2 regions of the Streptococcus sp. IMAU 99161 genome follow, and region 2 is predicted to be linked to the other one. Evidence: predicted binding sites of a transcription regulator. Region 2 holds the regulator's gene; the other holds the start of a gene.
What was found. Region 2 encodes Rex, which represses fermentation and respiration genes when NADH is low (regulators of the CRP and FNR family bind a similar motif). Its sites were predicted from a motif close to TTGTGAANTANTTCACAA; they were not measured.
Positions count from the first base shown of each region.

Region 1: a site for Rex is predicted at 5,675-5,692, ahead of HA044_RS04015 (zinc-dependent alcohol dehydrogenase family protein). Genes of this name have one in related genera too.

Region 1 covers NZ_JAAPAW010000008.1:48,207-55,871, forward strand. The annotation lists gene HA044_RS03985 (acyltransferase family protein) at 1-2, shown strand, start outside; gene adhE (bifunctional acetaldehyde-CoA/alcohol dehydrogenase) at 755-3,406, shown strand; gene HA044_RS03995 (hypothetical protein) at 3,537-4,148, shown strand; gene HA044_RS04000 (hypothetical protein) at 4,372-4,938, shown strand; gene HA044_RS04005 (hypothetical protein) at 4,952-5,257, shown strand; gene HA044_RS04010 (hypothetical protein) at 5,257-5,580, shown strand; gene HA044_RS04015 (zinc-dependent alcohol dehydrogenase family protein) at 5,745-6,797, shown strand; gene HA044_RS04020 (ABC transporter permease) at 6,956-7,342, shown strand; gene HA044_RS04025 (hypothetical protein) at 7,489-7,662, shown strand.
Region 2 covers NZ_JAAPAW010000006.1:6,049-13,713, reverse strand. The annotation lists gene gyrA (DNA gyrase subunit A) at 1-1,873, shown strand, start outside; gene HA044_RS02355 (class A sortase) at 1,887-2,630, shown strand; gene HA044_RS02350 (porphobilinogen deaminase) at 2,790-3,068, shown strand; gene radC (DNA repair protein RadC) at 3,122-3,805, shown strand; gene HA044_RS02340 (redox-sensing transcriptional repressor Rex) at 4,010-4,657, opposite strand; gene HA044_RS02335 (DUF4649 family protein) at 4,792-5,010, opposite strand; gene HA044_RS02330 (DUF1831 domain-containing protein) at 5,013-5,360, opposite strand; gene HA044_RS02325 (cysteine desulfurase family protein) at 5,370-6,482, opposite strand; gene HA044_RS02320 (ribose-phosphate diphosphokinase) at 6,492-7,448, opposite strand; gene HA044_RS02315 (CYTH domain-containing protein) at 7,511-7,665, opposite strand, start outside.

The DNA.
Region 1 (7,665 bases), on a different contig from region 2:
AGTCTAGATTTTTGGAAAAAGAAAGACAAATTCATATTAAAAACTTTCCTTAGGTGAGTACGGACGTCAGCGAACTTCAAAGAAGTTCCATGACTAAATTAAGATACAAAGGGCGTCTGCGGATAAAGTCAAAATAGGAAGTTTGACGTAGAATCTTTCGATTCTAGGAGAACTTATCTTTTTGACACAATCCGCAGCCCGTGTTCAATTTATTTTGAGCCCCTTCGCTCTTTAATTTCTGGGCTCAGGCTAAAACAGTTTCCCAAACTGTTTTACTCTCAATAATTCCGAGTGCCTGAAACTGTATTGTTTCAGGCACTTTTCTCACATCGGAAAGTTTCGGTATTTTCTTGATTCATTCTTAAAATTAGGACTCATCTTTATTTTTTACAAAAGTAGTTTGTCTACCTTCTAAAGCAACTTTATACTTGCAAAAGGTTGCTTTTTTTAGTAAGATAAAGAAAACGCTTACAAAAACGGAGTGAAAATCTCTCTTTGTGAAGAAAAAGTTTTTTAAAAATTTATTTCACAAAGTGTGGGTTTCAAAACCCCCTATCAAAGGAGTTTGAAAAAAGATTCACAAAATTAGAAAAAATCTTTGTGAAAATTGCTTGGAAGTGTTTACAAAAAGCTCAAAATAGAGTAGAATAATATTGTGAAATAATTAACAAAAGAAAGAATGGGTAAAAGGTTTGAGTGTTTACTGAAAACATGAAAACAACTTTCTTTTGAACAATTCGGAGGAAACCATCAAATGGCTGATAAAAAATCACTTACCCCTGAAGAAAAGAAACTCGCCGCTGAAAAGCACGTTGACGAGTTGGTCCAAAAGGGCCTTGTTGCATTAGAAGAAATGCGTAAATTAACGCAAGAGCAAGTGGACTATATCGTTGCAAAAGCATCTGTAGCAGCTCTTGATGCCCACGGAGAATTAGCCCTTCATGCATATGAAGAAACCGGTCGTGGTGTCTTTGAAGATAAGGCAACTAAGAACTTGTTTGCCTGCGAACATGTGGTCAACAACATGCGTCATACGAAAACAGTTGGCATCATCGATGACGATGATGTGACAGGCTTGACCTTGATTGCAGAACCAGTCGGCGTGATCTGTGGGATCACTCCAACCACTAACCCAACTTCTACAGCGATCTTCAAAGCCTTGATCTCATTGAAGACTCGTAACCCAATCATCTTTGCCTTCCACCCATCTGCTCAAGAATCTTCTGCTCATGCAGCTCAAATTGTACGGGATGCAGCGATCAAAGCAGGAGCACCTGAAAACTGTGTGCAATGGATCACGCAACCATCTATGGAAGCAACCAGTGCGCTGATGAACCACGAAGGAATTGCGACTATCCTTGCGACAGGTGGGAATGCCATGGTGAAAGCTGCCTATTCTTGCGGGAAACCAGCTCTTGGGGTAGGTGCTGGAAACGTACCTGCTTATGTTGAAAAAACAGCCAACATCCGTCAAGCAGCCCACGATATCGTCATGTCTAAATCATTTGACAACGGAATGGTTTGTGCATCTGAACAAGCGGTCATCATCGATAAAGAAATCTACGATGAGTTTGTAGAAGAATTCAAATCTTACCACACTTACTTTGTCAACAAAAAAGAAAAAGCCCTCCTTGAAGAGTTCTGCTTCGGTGTCAAAGCCAACAGCAAGAACTGTGCGGGTGCAAAATTGAATGCGGACATCGTTGGGAAACCAGCAGCATGGATCGCTGAACAAGCTGGCTTCTCTGTCCCAGAAGGTACCAATATCCTTGCTGCAGAAGTGAAAGAAGTTGGTCCAAAAGAACCATTGACTCGTGAAAAATTGTCTCCAGTCATCGCTGTTTTGAAAGCAGACAGCCGTGAAGATGGAATTGACAAAGCTCGTCAAATGGTTGAATTCAACGGTCTGGGTCACTCTGCTGCCATCCATACTGCAGATGCTGATCTGGCTAAAGAATTTGGGAAAGCAGTCAAAGCCATCCGTGTGATTTGGAACTCTCCTTCTACTTTTGGTGGTATCGGGGACGTATACAATGCCTTCTTGCCATCATTGACTCTTGGTTGTGGTTCATATGGACACAACTCAGTTGGTGATAACGTAAGCGCAGTAAACCTCTTGAATATCAAAAAAGTCGGACGCCGGAGAAATAACATGCAATGGATGAAACTTCCTTCGAAGACATACTTCGAACGTGGATCAATTGAATACTTACAAAAATGTCGTGATGTAGAACGTGTCATGATCGTGACAGACCATGCGATGGTAGAACTTGGTTTCTTGGATCGCATTATTGAACAATTAGACCTTCGCCGCAACAAGGTGGTTTACCAAATCTTTGCGGATGTTGAACCTGATCCAGATATCACAACGGTTGAACGTGGTACGGAGATCATGCGGACCTTCAAGCCAGATACGATCATCGCTCTTGGTGGTGGTTCTCCAATGGATGCGGCTAAGGTTATGTGGCTCTTCTATGAACAACCAGAAGTGGACTTCCACGATTTGATTCAAAAATTCATGGATATCCGTAAACGTGCCTTCAAATTCCCATTGCTTGGTAAGAAGACAAAATTCATCGCCATCCCAACAACATCTGGTACTGGATCAGAAGTTACACCATTTGCCGTTATCTCTGATAAAGCCAATAACCGCAAATACCCAATCGCTGACTACTCATTGACACCAACAGTGGCGATTGTGGACCCATCTCTTGTCTTGACTGTTCCAGGATCGGTTGCAGCAGACACTGGTATGGACGTCTTGACCCACGCGACAGAAGCTTATGTCTCTCAAATGGCTAGCGACTTTACCGATGGTCTTGCCCTTCAAGCTATTAAACTGGTCTTTGAAAACTTGGAAGAATCTGTGAAAACAGCCAACTACGATGCCCGCGAAAAGATGCACAATGCCTCTACGATCGCAGGTATGGCCTTCGCCAATGCCTTCCTCGGTATTTCTCACTCCATGGCCCACAAGATTGGTGCGCAATTCCACACCATTCACGGACGGACCAATGCCATCTTGCTTCCATACGTGATCCGTTACAACGGTACACGCCCAGCCAAGACTGCGACATGGCCTAAGTACAACTACTACCGTGCAGATGAAAAATACCAAGACATTGCTCGTATGTTAGGACTTCCATGCTCTACACCAGAGGAAGCTGTTGAAGCTTACGCAAAAGCTGTATATGAACTTGGTGAACGCTGTGGTATCCAAATGAACTTCAAGGCACAAGGAATCAACGAAAAAGAATGGAAGAAACATTCTCGTGAATTGGCCTTCCTCGCTTATGAAGATCAATGTTCACCAGCTAACCCACGTCTTCCAATGGTAGACCATATGCAAGAAATTATCGAAGATGCTTACTATGGTTACAAGGAACGTCCAGGACGTCGTAAATAAGACGCCGACGAACAACTGATGTTTATCAGCCCCCTCACTTGAAAGAGTGGGGGATTTTTTGCTTTGAGTTCGCAATTCCCTTGATTTTATGATAGGGTATAAGAAAAGAACTAGAACAAAGAAGGCAAAGATGAGAAAAAAGATTATAGGAATCCTTTTAGTGATCGTCGTCATTCTGGGTGTAGGGGTGATCTGGCTGAAGAACCCTCATCGAACAGCCCAAGGCTTGACCTATGAAGAGGAGAGCATTTTTAAACATTCTTTCCGTCTATTGGAAGAACAAACGGCATTGTACGTAAAGGAAAATTTCACAGGTATCGGTAAAATTGAATTTTCTCCGATTATCTTTGACGGAGGTTTGAAATCTGGGGATCCTTTACGAGTGAATGTGGTTCCGGTTGTCTATGACTGGCATGGAAACAAAGCTTATCTAGGGCGGGATGCAAAAGGAGAGCCCATGCTCCGCTATGGCTTCCACCAGGGAGTTGAATTTGATTTTGGGATGAATCATAAAGAGGTCATCTTCTTAGATAATTCAAAAACAGGAGAAGCAATTGACGTTTCGAATGAAGAGAAACTACCAGAAGATGCAAAGGTGAAAGAGGATGAAGGAATTGATACGAGTCTAAAGGTCCTAACGGATGCTGGGCAGTTAGTTGGGGTGAATAAAAATAAAAGCGGTAGCCCAGAAGCGAAGGTTGTTTATAACTTAGAGATCCAAGAAGGAGACTATAATAAATGACGCTAAAAAAGTTAAGTTTTTCCTTTTATTTTTTAGGAATACGAGGCTCAAATTCAATTTTTTTTCATCAAGCGCTGTTTTTTTTAACTATTTTTTGAAATTTTTATAGCATTACGAGCTAATTTATGTTACCCTATAGTGTGTGAATTTGCTTCTACTGATGAGGCAAGGAAGTTTAGGATCTGTGGACCATAAAATGAACCAAGAAAGGAGGCTATCTCAAATGGAGTTAGAAGATGAAATACAAGGGATGCAAGACCAGGCGCAGAAAATTATTGAGATGCCACAAAGGGATCAACAAGCACCTAGATCAGAAACTCCATCATCTGCCTCGGTTGTTTCTCTGCATGGGCAGGGGACACCTGAGGATGCGTCTAGCATTCCTAGCCTCCATCAGCAACTAGCGAGTGCGTCTGGGACCCAGACCATTCAATTGCGAGAGGAATTGGTACTGGCAGTAGCGCAAAATGCTTCAGCGCAAGCGACGGTCTTTGAGGCCGAGCTCAAAGATCAGCTAGAAGTGGCCAAGGATACGGTTTCCCATAAGGTTGCGGAGGTGTCTCAAATGGCCCACAGCATGGCCCAATTTTTAACAGACGCAGAAGTGGAGCAACTATTAGGAGAGTTCTCCATGGATACTTGCTGGGACCAAGCGGTCGAGGCGGAAAACCTGGCTCAAGCAAGGGCCTACTCGACACGTCTGTCAGATCTGGCAGGGCAACTAGAGGCTGCATCAGCCCAATTGGTGGACTTGGACAAGGGACAAGCAGCGGCCTTTGATTTTTCATAAGTAGGAGAAAAAGATGTTAGAAATCCTGGGAGAGGATAGAGAACGCATTGAGGAGCTCCATCGAGAGATTAAAAAGGAGCAAGAGCGGATTGCAATTCGGAGTTTGATTGCAACGCAAAAAGCCTTGATGATGTTGGAAGGGATGAGTTTGCAGGTGACTTTGAGCGGTCAATCCGAAAAGATGCGCACTTTTGCCACAACGACCCTAGTTAATGATTTGAAAGATGGATTTACAGGAGGAGCAGCGGACGCGGCAGAAACTGCACTGAAATCAGTGAAAAAGCCGATTTTCATGAGTCCGATTAAAGGAGGTATGTGATGTACCATTCAGGAAATAATGAATTAGAACAGCTAGAAGATCGACATCACCGCTTCAATCAAAAGCTGAGTGAGTTGGAGTGGGATTATGCGGATATGCGTATGGATGTCCGCCAACACACAGAAAATTTAGTAGACTGGCTGAGTGCTCTGCATTTTCAAGCCCCAAGTGCGGAAGCTCAAAGTGGCTTGGAGCGTTTATTTGCCTTGCAAGAAGAGTTTGAGGCAGAACTCAAACGCTATGAAGAGCGCTTAGAAGAAGAACGCGAACGCGAGCAGCAAGAGTACTATAAGCAGCGCCAACAATTAGAACAAGGTGATTAAAACATTCCTCTGATAGAGAATAAGAGGGATGTTTTATTTTGCTCAAAACACTTTTAAAAATATGGCCACAGCCCGTTGCAAGCGCTTACTTATTATGTTATAATATTCACAAATAAAACAAAAATAAAATGGTTTATCAAACCAACAAAGAAAAGGAGTCGCTTATGAAAGCTGCAACCTATGTATCTGCGGGCAATCTGCAACTAATCGACCAACCAAAACCAGAAATCAAAAACCCAACGGATGCGATTGTACGTGTCTTAAAAACAACCATCTGTGGGACAGACCTTCACATCCTAGGAGGAGATGTTCCTGCCTGTAAGGAAGGCACGATTCTAGGTCACGAAGGGATCGGAATTGTCGAAGAAGTCGGCGATGCGGTTACTAACTTCAAGGTGGGCGACAAGGTCATTATCTCTTGTGTCACAGCTTGTAACACCTGCTACTACTGTAAACGTAGTCTGCCTTCTCACTGTGAAGATGGTGGTTGGATTTTGGGTCACTTGATCAACGGAACCCAAGCAGAATATGTGCATATTCCACATGCGGATGGCAGTCTTTATCATGCGCCTGAAACGGTGGATGACGAAGCCTTGGTCATGCTCTCAGATATTCTCCCAACCTCTTATGAAATTGGGGTCCTCCCATCTCATGTAAAACCAGGCGATAATGTCTGTATCGTTGGAGCTGGTCCAATTGGCCTTGCGGCTCTCTTGACCGTTCAGTTCTTCTCACCTGCTACGATTATCATGGTGGACTTATCTGAATCTCGTCTTGAAGCAGCTAAGAAATTCGGGGCTACTCACACCATCTGCTCAAGCGATATTGCGGAAATCAAGGCCTTTATCAATGAAGTGACGGACGGCCGTGGGGTTGATATTTCTATGGAATGTGTAGGTTATCCTGCTACATTTGATGTCTGCCAAAACGTCATCTCTGTCGGTGGTCATATTGCCAACGTCGGTGTTCACGGAAAACCGGTTAGCTTCAATTTGGACGAATTGTGGATCAAGAACATTACCCTCAACACCGGTCTTGTTAATGCCAACACCACTGAAATGCTGCTGAATGTCTTAAAATCTGGTAAGATCGATGCAACCAAGCTCATCACCCACCACTTCAAACTCTCAGAAGTCGAAAAGGCCTATGATGTCTTTAAACATGCGGGTGAAAACAATGCCCTCAAGGTGATTATCGAAAATGACATCAGTCAATAAGGTGGGAGTTACTCTTTGTTCATAGTTTTTTTAGAAGGGCCAGAGATATTCTGGTCCTATTTTCAGCCCTAACTAACCGCTTTTACCTTGCAAAAAAAGTTCTTTATCTTATAATATAAGTTTAGAAAACGATTACAATAAAAGAAAGGTGTGATCTTATGAAATGGTTTCATTATCATCGTGAATTCTGGATGGACTTTCATTTCTGGATCTTGGTCTTGCTTTTGGTGGCTGTGACGTTGATGATGCAGACACCGCTTTCGGTTATTAGTCTAACTTATCTTGCATTTGTAGGGATTTTGCTCCTGCTTCAGGTTTTTCAACCGCCTGTATCGACACGTCAGTATCCAGAAGGTAGCTACCATTTTAACTGGACCTTCTATCGCGATACCAGACTGTATATCGATCTCTTTATCTTAGCTGGTCTCTTGTCAGGGCCAATTGTTTCGTCAGATGCGCTCTATTGGATCTTGCTTGGTGCCGTTGTCGGCTCTATTGCTTTTGTGTTTGTCGTAAAGGAAAAAGCGACTAAAAAGATGGGCTAGGTAGATGAGATGGTCTCAGTATTATAGAGTAGAAATACTTCTTTAGAAGAATCAGAAAAATTAATTTGGCAGGGTTTTTCTTTTTAATAAAATTATTTTGGAGAACAATTGAATATTGTTCTCCTTTTTTATTTTCAGGAGGGAAAATGACAAAAGAATTACAATCATCACGCTATATTGTCATTTCATTTTTAGTACGTGAAATGGGAATAGATATTGTCGAGGCCATATCTCTTATGGCTGAATTGGAAAAAAGTGGCTTGGTTCGCTTGGAATCAAGTGGAGATTTAACACTCAAAGAACTTGGAGGCGCGCTATGAAAC
Region 2 (7,665 bases):
GATGGACAATCCTGAAGTGACGACACGCGACTTGATGGAAGTCTTGCCTGGCCCGGATTTCCCGACAGGAGCTCTTGTCATGGGGAAATCAGGGATCTTCAAGGCTTATGAGACAGGGAAAGGTTCTATCGTCCTTCGCTCTCGCACTGAGATTGAAGTAACTAAGAGCGGCCGAGAACGCATTGTCGTGACTGAGTTTCCATATATGGTCAATAAGACCAAGGTCCATGAACATATTGTCCGTTTAGTGCAAGAAAAACGGATCGAAGGGATTACAGCTGTACGGGATGAATCCAACCGTGAAGGGGTTCGCTTTATCATTGAAGTACGCCGGGATGCATCTGCAAACGTGATCTTAAATAACCTCTTTAAGCTGACTCAAATGCAAACTAGCTTTGGTTTCAATATGTTGGCCATTGAAAATGGAGTTCCTAAAATTCTCTCTCTTCGTCAAATTTTGGGCGCTTATATTGAGCATCAAAAAGAAGTAGTGACTCGCCGGACCATCTTTGATAAGGAAAAGGCAGAAGCCCGAGCTCATATTTTAGAAGGTTTGCTCATTGCCCTAGATCATATTGATGAAGTAATCAAAATCATTCGCAACAGCCAAACGGATGCAGAGGCTCAAGCGGAATTGATGAGCAAATTCAAGCTGTCAGAACGCCAAAGTCAAGCTATATTGGATATGCGTCTTCGTCGTTTGACTGGTTTGGAACGAGATAAAATTCAAAATGAATACGATGACTTGGTAGCTTTGATTGCTGATTTAGCAGATATTTTGGCTAAACCAGAACGGGTCGTTGCAATTATCAAAGAAGAATTGGAAGAAGTCAAACGCAAGTTTGGCGATGCTCGTCGCACGGAGTTGATGGTCGGTGAAGTTCTGTCTCTTGAAGATGAGGACTTGATTGAAGAAACCGATGTCTTGATTACTCTTTCTAACAAAGGATATATCAAACGTTTGGACCAAGCTGAATTTACAGCTCAAAAACGTGGGGGACGTGGTGTTCAAGGAACGGGTGTAAAAGATGATGATTTTGTCCGTGAACTGGTATCAACTAGCACCCACGACCATCTGCTCTTCTTTACCAATAAGGGACGTGTCTATCGTCTGAAAGGCTATGAAATCCCAGAATATGGACGTACAGCCAAAGGCTTACCGATTGTCAATCTTTTGAAACTGGACGAAGGAGAGTCCATTCAAACCATTATCAATGTTGAGCAAGATCGAAGTGATGAGGCTTATCTCTTCTTTACGACGCGACAAGGTTTGGTGAAACGGACCAATGTAGCAGAGTTTTCAAATATCCGTCAAAATGGACTGAAAGCCTTAAATCTAAGAGATGATGATGAATTGATCAATGTCTTCCTTACTGATGGAGATACAGACGTTATCATCGGTACCAAGTATGGCTATTCTGTTCGCTTTAATGAATCGGTCGTTCGGAATATGGGCCGGACAGCCACTGGGGTTCGTGGAGTGAATCTTCGTGATGGAGACCAGGTTGTCGGTGCTAGCGTGATTACGGACCAAGATGAAGTGTTGATCATCACTGAAAAAGGGTATGGTAAGCGGACAATGGCAAGTGAATACCCAACCAAAGGTCGTGGTGGTAAGGGAATTAAGACAGCCAACATTACAGAGAAAAATGGTGCTCTCGCAGGTCTCATGACTGTTGAAGGCAATGAAGACCTTATGATTATAACCAATACTGGTGTGATGATTCGGACGGGTGTGGCTAATATTTCTCAAACTGGTCGTTCTACTCAGGGTGTGAAAGTGATGCGACTGGATCAGGATGCTAAGATTGTGACCTTTACAACAGTTCAGGCAGATGAAAAAGACGAAGAAATAGTAGAAGAAAACGAATAGATAAGGGGACAGAATGTCACGCAAAAGAAAAAAGAAAAAGAGTTTACGCAATACTCTTATCAATGTTGTTGCAACGCTCTTGATTATCCTCTCACTATTATTGATCTTTAATGCACCGATCCGAAATATGATCATGGTTTGGCACACCAATCAATACCAGGTGAGCAAGGTTGATAAAAAGACCCTAGATAAAAATAAGAAAGTAAAGACGAGTTTTGATTTTCAGCATGTGCAGTCTTTGTCGACTGAAGCAGTGATCAATGCTCAATGGCAGGCTCAGAAGCTTCCTGTTATTGGTGGAATTTCGATTCCTGAATTAAACATGAATCTTCCCATCTTTAAGGGACTCGAAAACGTTGCCCTATATTATGGCGCAGGGACCATGAAGGAAACCCAAGTCATGGGGAAAGGCAATTATTCACTTGCCAGTCACCATGTCTTTGGTTTGACTGGTGCTAATGCTATGTTATTCTCACCTTTGGAAAAAGCCAAGGCTGGCATGAAGATCTACATCACGGATAAGGAAAAGATTTATACCTATGTCATCTCGTCTGTTGAGACGGTGACCCCTGATCGTGTGGATGTAATCCAAGACCGTGAAGGTGTCAATGAAATTACGCTAGTAACTTGTGAGGATGCTGCAGCAACTTATCGTACGATTGTCAAAGGGAGTTTGGAAACCTCCGTTGACTATGACAAGGCTCCAAAAGATATCTTGGATTCCTTTGGGAAATCCTACAATCAAATGCAACTTTAAGGAAATAGAAGCTTAAGGCAAGGCCTAGGCTTCTATTTTTATGAATGAAAACTGTAAAAATGTAAGAGACTGGTAACATAATGTAAGAGACTTGTCATACTTCTGTGTGAAATTCAAGGTATAATACTAGGTGGTAAGGCAGGATAAGGAGGAAAAATTGTGACCAAGGATCGGATTTATCATCTCTTACATCATTTTTACAAACTTTTAGTCAATGATTTTCCACGAAATGGTTTAATTACAAAAGGCATTTATGAAGTCGAGCAGCTTTATCAGGCACTAGAGGCGATTCCTCAGCACCAAGAGTATTTGATGCGTTCTGAGATTCAAACATTTTTAAAAGAACTGGAGCAAGTACAGAGCGGATACCAAATTTGGTTTAAGAAAGACCAAGTGCTAGTATTGGATGATTTGAAGCAAGAAATATCTTGTCAGTAAAGAAATACATGATTTTCTCTTTTGATTACGAATTAATAAGTGAGGAGGAAATTATGTACGAAATTTCATTTATTGAACCATCTTTGCTTCCTAGAGAACGTTTGGTCTCAGAGGGAGTTGAGAAGTTAAGTCACCAGGAGCTGGTATCTATTCTACTGAGGACTGGAAATAAACAAAAAAGTGTCTATGAGATTGCCCAAAACCTCTTGACGTCTGTGAATAGTTTAAAAGAGCTGGGGAATTTGACCTTAGAAGAGTTGCAGGAAATCTCAGGAATTGGTCGTGTCAAGGCAATTGAACTGCAAGCGGTTATCGAGTTAGGAAGACGGATTCACAAAGATCAGTTGATGAGTTCAGAACAGATCATGAGCAGTCAAAAATTGGCCCATAAAATTCAACAGGAAATTGGCCATAAGAAGCAGGAGCATCTAGTAGCACTCTATTTGAATACACAAAATGAGATTATTCACCAACAGACTATCTTTATCGGAACGGTCAATCGTAGTATCGCAGAACCGCGCGAAATTCTCCACTATGCCTTAAAGCATATGGCTACCTCTATCATTCTAGCTCACAATCATCCATCTGGTGCAGTATTTCCGAGTAAAAATGATGATGAGGTCACCAATCGTGTCATAGAAGCCTGTGATGTGATGGGTTTAACCTTGTTGGATCATTTGATTGTTTCGGAAGATAACTATTACAGTTACCGTGAAGAGACTGATCTCTTAGTATAAAAAAAGGCTGGGACAAAAGTCCTAGCCTCTTAATTTTCTTTGGATTGTAGAGCAAGACGCAGTGGTTGAGTGGGCTGCTCTACTACGCGGATTTCATCAGCTTTTACAGCCCTACTCAACTGTGCGGAGGTGGGATGACGAAATCGAATTCTAACGAATTACCGATTTCTGTCCCACACTCTTTTTTTACTAAAGCTGTTCTTGTTATTCTTCGTTTTTTCTCATGAAATAAAGAAGGGTTTGCAACTCACTGGTTAGGTCCACATATTGAACGACAACACTTTTTGGGAGGGATAAATGAACCGGTGAAAAGCTTAAAATACCCTTGATACCAGCATCGACAAGGAGGCTTGCCACTTCTTGCGCCTTGACACTAGGAACGGTCAAAATAGCTGTCTGGATTCCTTCTTGTTTTAATTTTTCTTTGATTGAAGAAATTCCGTAAATGGGAATTCCATCCTTACTTTTGGTATCAACCAGTTCGTGGTCATCTACATCAAAAGCCATGACAATTTTCATTTTGTTTCGCTCGTGGAAGCGGTAGTTAAGAAGCGCACTTCCCATATTGCCGATCCCAACAATGGCTACGTTGGTAATCGCATTATCATTTAAAAGATCTGCAAAAAAGTTCATTAGCTTTTTAACATCATATCCGAAGCCCCGTCTTCCCAATTCGCCAAAATAAGAGAAGTCTCGACGAACTGTCGCTGAGTCAATTCCGATAGCATCTGCGATTTGCTTGGAATTAGCTTTCTCTATTTTTTCGGAGTTGAAGCGCTTGAAAATGCGGTAATAAAGGGATAAGCGTTTTGCTGTTGCGCGTGGAATTGGTGTATTTTTATCATGTTTCACAATATCACAACCTTTCCCCTTTATTGTATAGGAAGATTGTGAAAAAATCAACTATCTAAACCGATTTTTCTCTATTTTTTTACCAAAAGAAAACAGTTACTACAAACAAAGAATTTTCTGTTTGTAGCAACTGTTTAGGCTCTTTCGTCTTGTTCAATCTTCTTTAGAAAGTTGTAGAGGCCGTCTATTTTTCCAGTATAAGGAAGTCTTTTTCCCTTGTAGTGAATGGACGTAACGTTGTAGGTGTCCGGAAGGGTCACACAGCCTGAAAAATCAAGAATACAGGCTGCAAGATCGGTGTAAGTAGTGGTACGTTCCACTTGATAAGCATCTATATAAGTTAAAGTAACCATTTTTAAACCTCGATTTTATCGAAAATTTCTCTTTCAACGAGACTATCCATTAAGAAATAAAATTTTTGTTGGATGATGTCATTTTTTGAATCTTTAAAGATGTTGACTAGGCGAAGCCCAGACTTATCAGTGATGTTAATTTTGAAGCCTGAGAGGTCTTTATTAAAAATGATTTTGAGTAAAAATCCATCACCGCTGTTGGGGACAGCCTCAAGTAAACGATTTAATTCGAAATTACCGACTTTTGTGACAGCAAAAGTGTTGTCGCGAAGGGTGTATTTCTTTACATTGGGATGAAGACGATAGGTATATTTACAGTCTTTTAATGAAACAGTAGTTCCAAATGCCATATTGTTCTCCTATGATAAAATTTCTTTAAGACTTGCGAGGAAGGTTTGAACTTCCTCAGTGGTATTGAGTTCTGAAAAACTAATCCTCAGGGATTCTTTTAGACGAGGACTATCAGCGCCATAGAGGGCTTCTAAAACATGGCTGGGTTGTACGGTCCCAGCAGTGCAAGCAGAACCAGTGGATACAGAGATACCCGCTAGATCCAGTCGCATGAGTAAGATGTCATTTTGCACACCTGGAAAGCCAAGGTTCCATACAAAGGGAAGGTGGTCATCACAAGCGTTTACGTAGTAGTCGTAGGTTGCTAAACCATTGACTAGTTCTTGTCCGAGTTTTTGAACCTGGCGGAAGTTTTCTTCTTGATGAAGACTAGCCTGATGAAGTGCCTCAGCCATTCCGACGATGGAAATAAGATTTTCGGTGCTGGCTCTCATTTTATTCTCTTGATCGCCACCGTGTAACAGTTGATCAAAATCTGGAGTCGCTGCATAAAGAAAACCGACCCCCTTTGGTCCATGAAACTTATGAGCTGAAGCACTGAGGAAATCGATTCCCAGCTCTTCAGGATAGACAGGGACCTTGCCAATTGCTTGAACGGCATCGACGTGAAAGGCTGCAGGATGGTTTTTTAAAAGTTGGCCGATTTCTTTGATGGGTAAGAGATCACCTGTCTCATTATTGGCATACATGGTCGAGACAAGGATGGTATCAGGTCTCAGGGCTGCCTTGAGATCATCGACCTGTATGCGACCATCTCTTGGTTGAATGATCGTTACCTCGAATCCAAAACGTTCGACAAGGTATTCAAGAGGCTCTAAGACAGCATGGTGCTCAAGAGCAGTCGTAATGATATGCTTGCCTTGATCTTGGTGTTTGAGACAGTAGCCTTTTAGAACTGTATTATTACTTTCTGATCCACCTGAAGTGAAGAGAATGCGATTGGGAAGGGTTTGGAGAGCTTGAGCAATTTGCTCACGCGCTTCTCTGAGGAGTTTTTTAGCCATTCGACCATGGGCATGGAGGCTAGAAGGGTTTCCATATGTCGATTGCATGGTTTCAGTCATTTTGGTGATGACTTCAGGCAAGAGAGGCGTCGTTGCTGCATTATCAAAGTATATCAAATGAGGACCTTATTTCTTATGGTAGGCAAAAAGTGGACTAACCGGTTTTCTTTCTTGGATACGAACAATTGCTTCAGCAATTAATTCGCTGGCTGTCAGATAGTTCACATTTTTAGGAGTCTTTTCTTTGGTAGCAACCGAATCTGTTACCAAGATTTCTTTGATTGGAGATTGGTCTAATAACTCTGCAGCTCCCTTGACAAATAAACCATGGCTAGAGACGGCATAAATCTCAGTTGCTCCCTCTCGTTGAACGATTTTAGATGATTCTGAGAAGGTTTTACCAGTGTTTAAAATATCATCAATCAAGATGGCCTTCTTACCCTTGACATCTCCAATGATATAGCCATAATCACGGTTGGCATCATCTTGTTCGTAATCGATAATAGCGATTGGAGAGTCCAAGTATTCGGCTAAACTACGAGCGCGTTTAACACCGGAATTCTTTGGACTAACAACGACGACATCGGAGCCAGTTAATCCTTTGTTAATATAGTGTTCCGCAAAGAGTGGGATGGTATAGAGGTTGTCTACTGCGATATCAAAGAACCCTTGGACCTGAACAGCGTGAAGGTCCAGTGTTACGACACGATCCACACCGGCTTTGACCAACATATTCGCAACCAATTTAGCTGTGATTGGTTCACGAGGAGCAGCAGTACGGTCTTGACGGGCGTAGCCAAAATAAGGCATGACCACATTGACCGTATTGGCACTAGCCCGTTGACAAGCATCAACCATGATCAAGAGTTCCATTAAGTGATTGTTAACGGGATAGCTCGTTGATTGAATGATATAGATATCGTATCCACGAACACTTTCTTCAATATTGACTTGGATTTCTCCATCAGAAAATTGGCGTGAAGAAATTTTTCCAAGTGGAACGCCAGCGTGTTTCGCTATTTTCTGCGCAATGCCTGGATTTGAATTGAGAGAGAAGAGTTTCATATTTTTTTTATCTGACATGTGATTCCAACCTCTTTTAGAATTTAATCTTAGCACTATTTTAGCAAAAAATTGTGATAATTTCAGCTATTTAACAACCTTTGTGCCAATCTTGCGATTTTACTTTTAGCGGGTTTGTAGCTGATACCGTGGTCCTTTATGAATTGTTGAAAATTTGCTTCCTCTTCAGCTGTCTCTACCTCGATTTCCAATTCATAGTCTGCTGTGTCCAGATAAG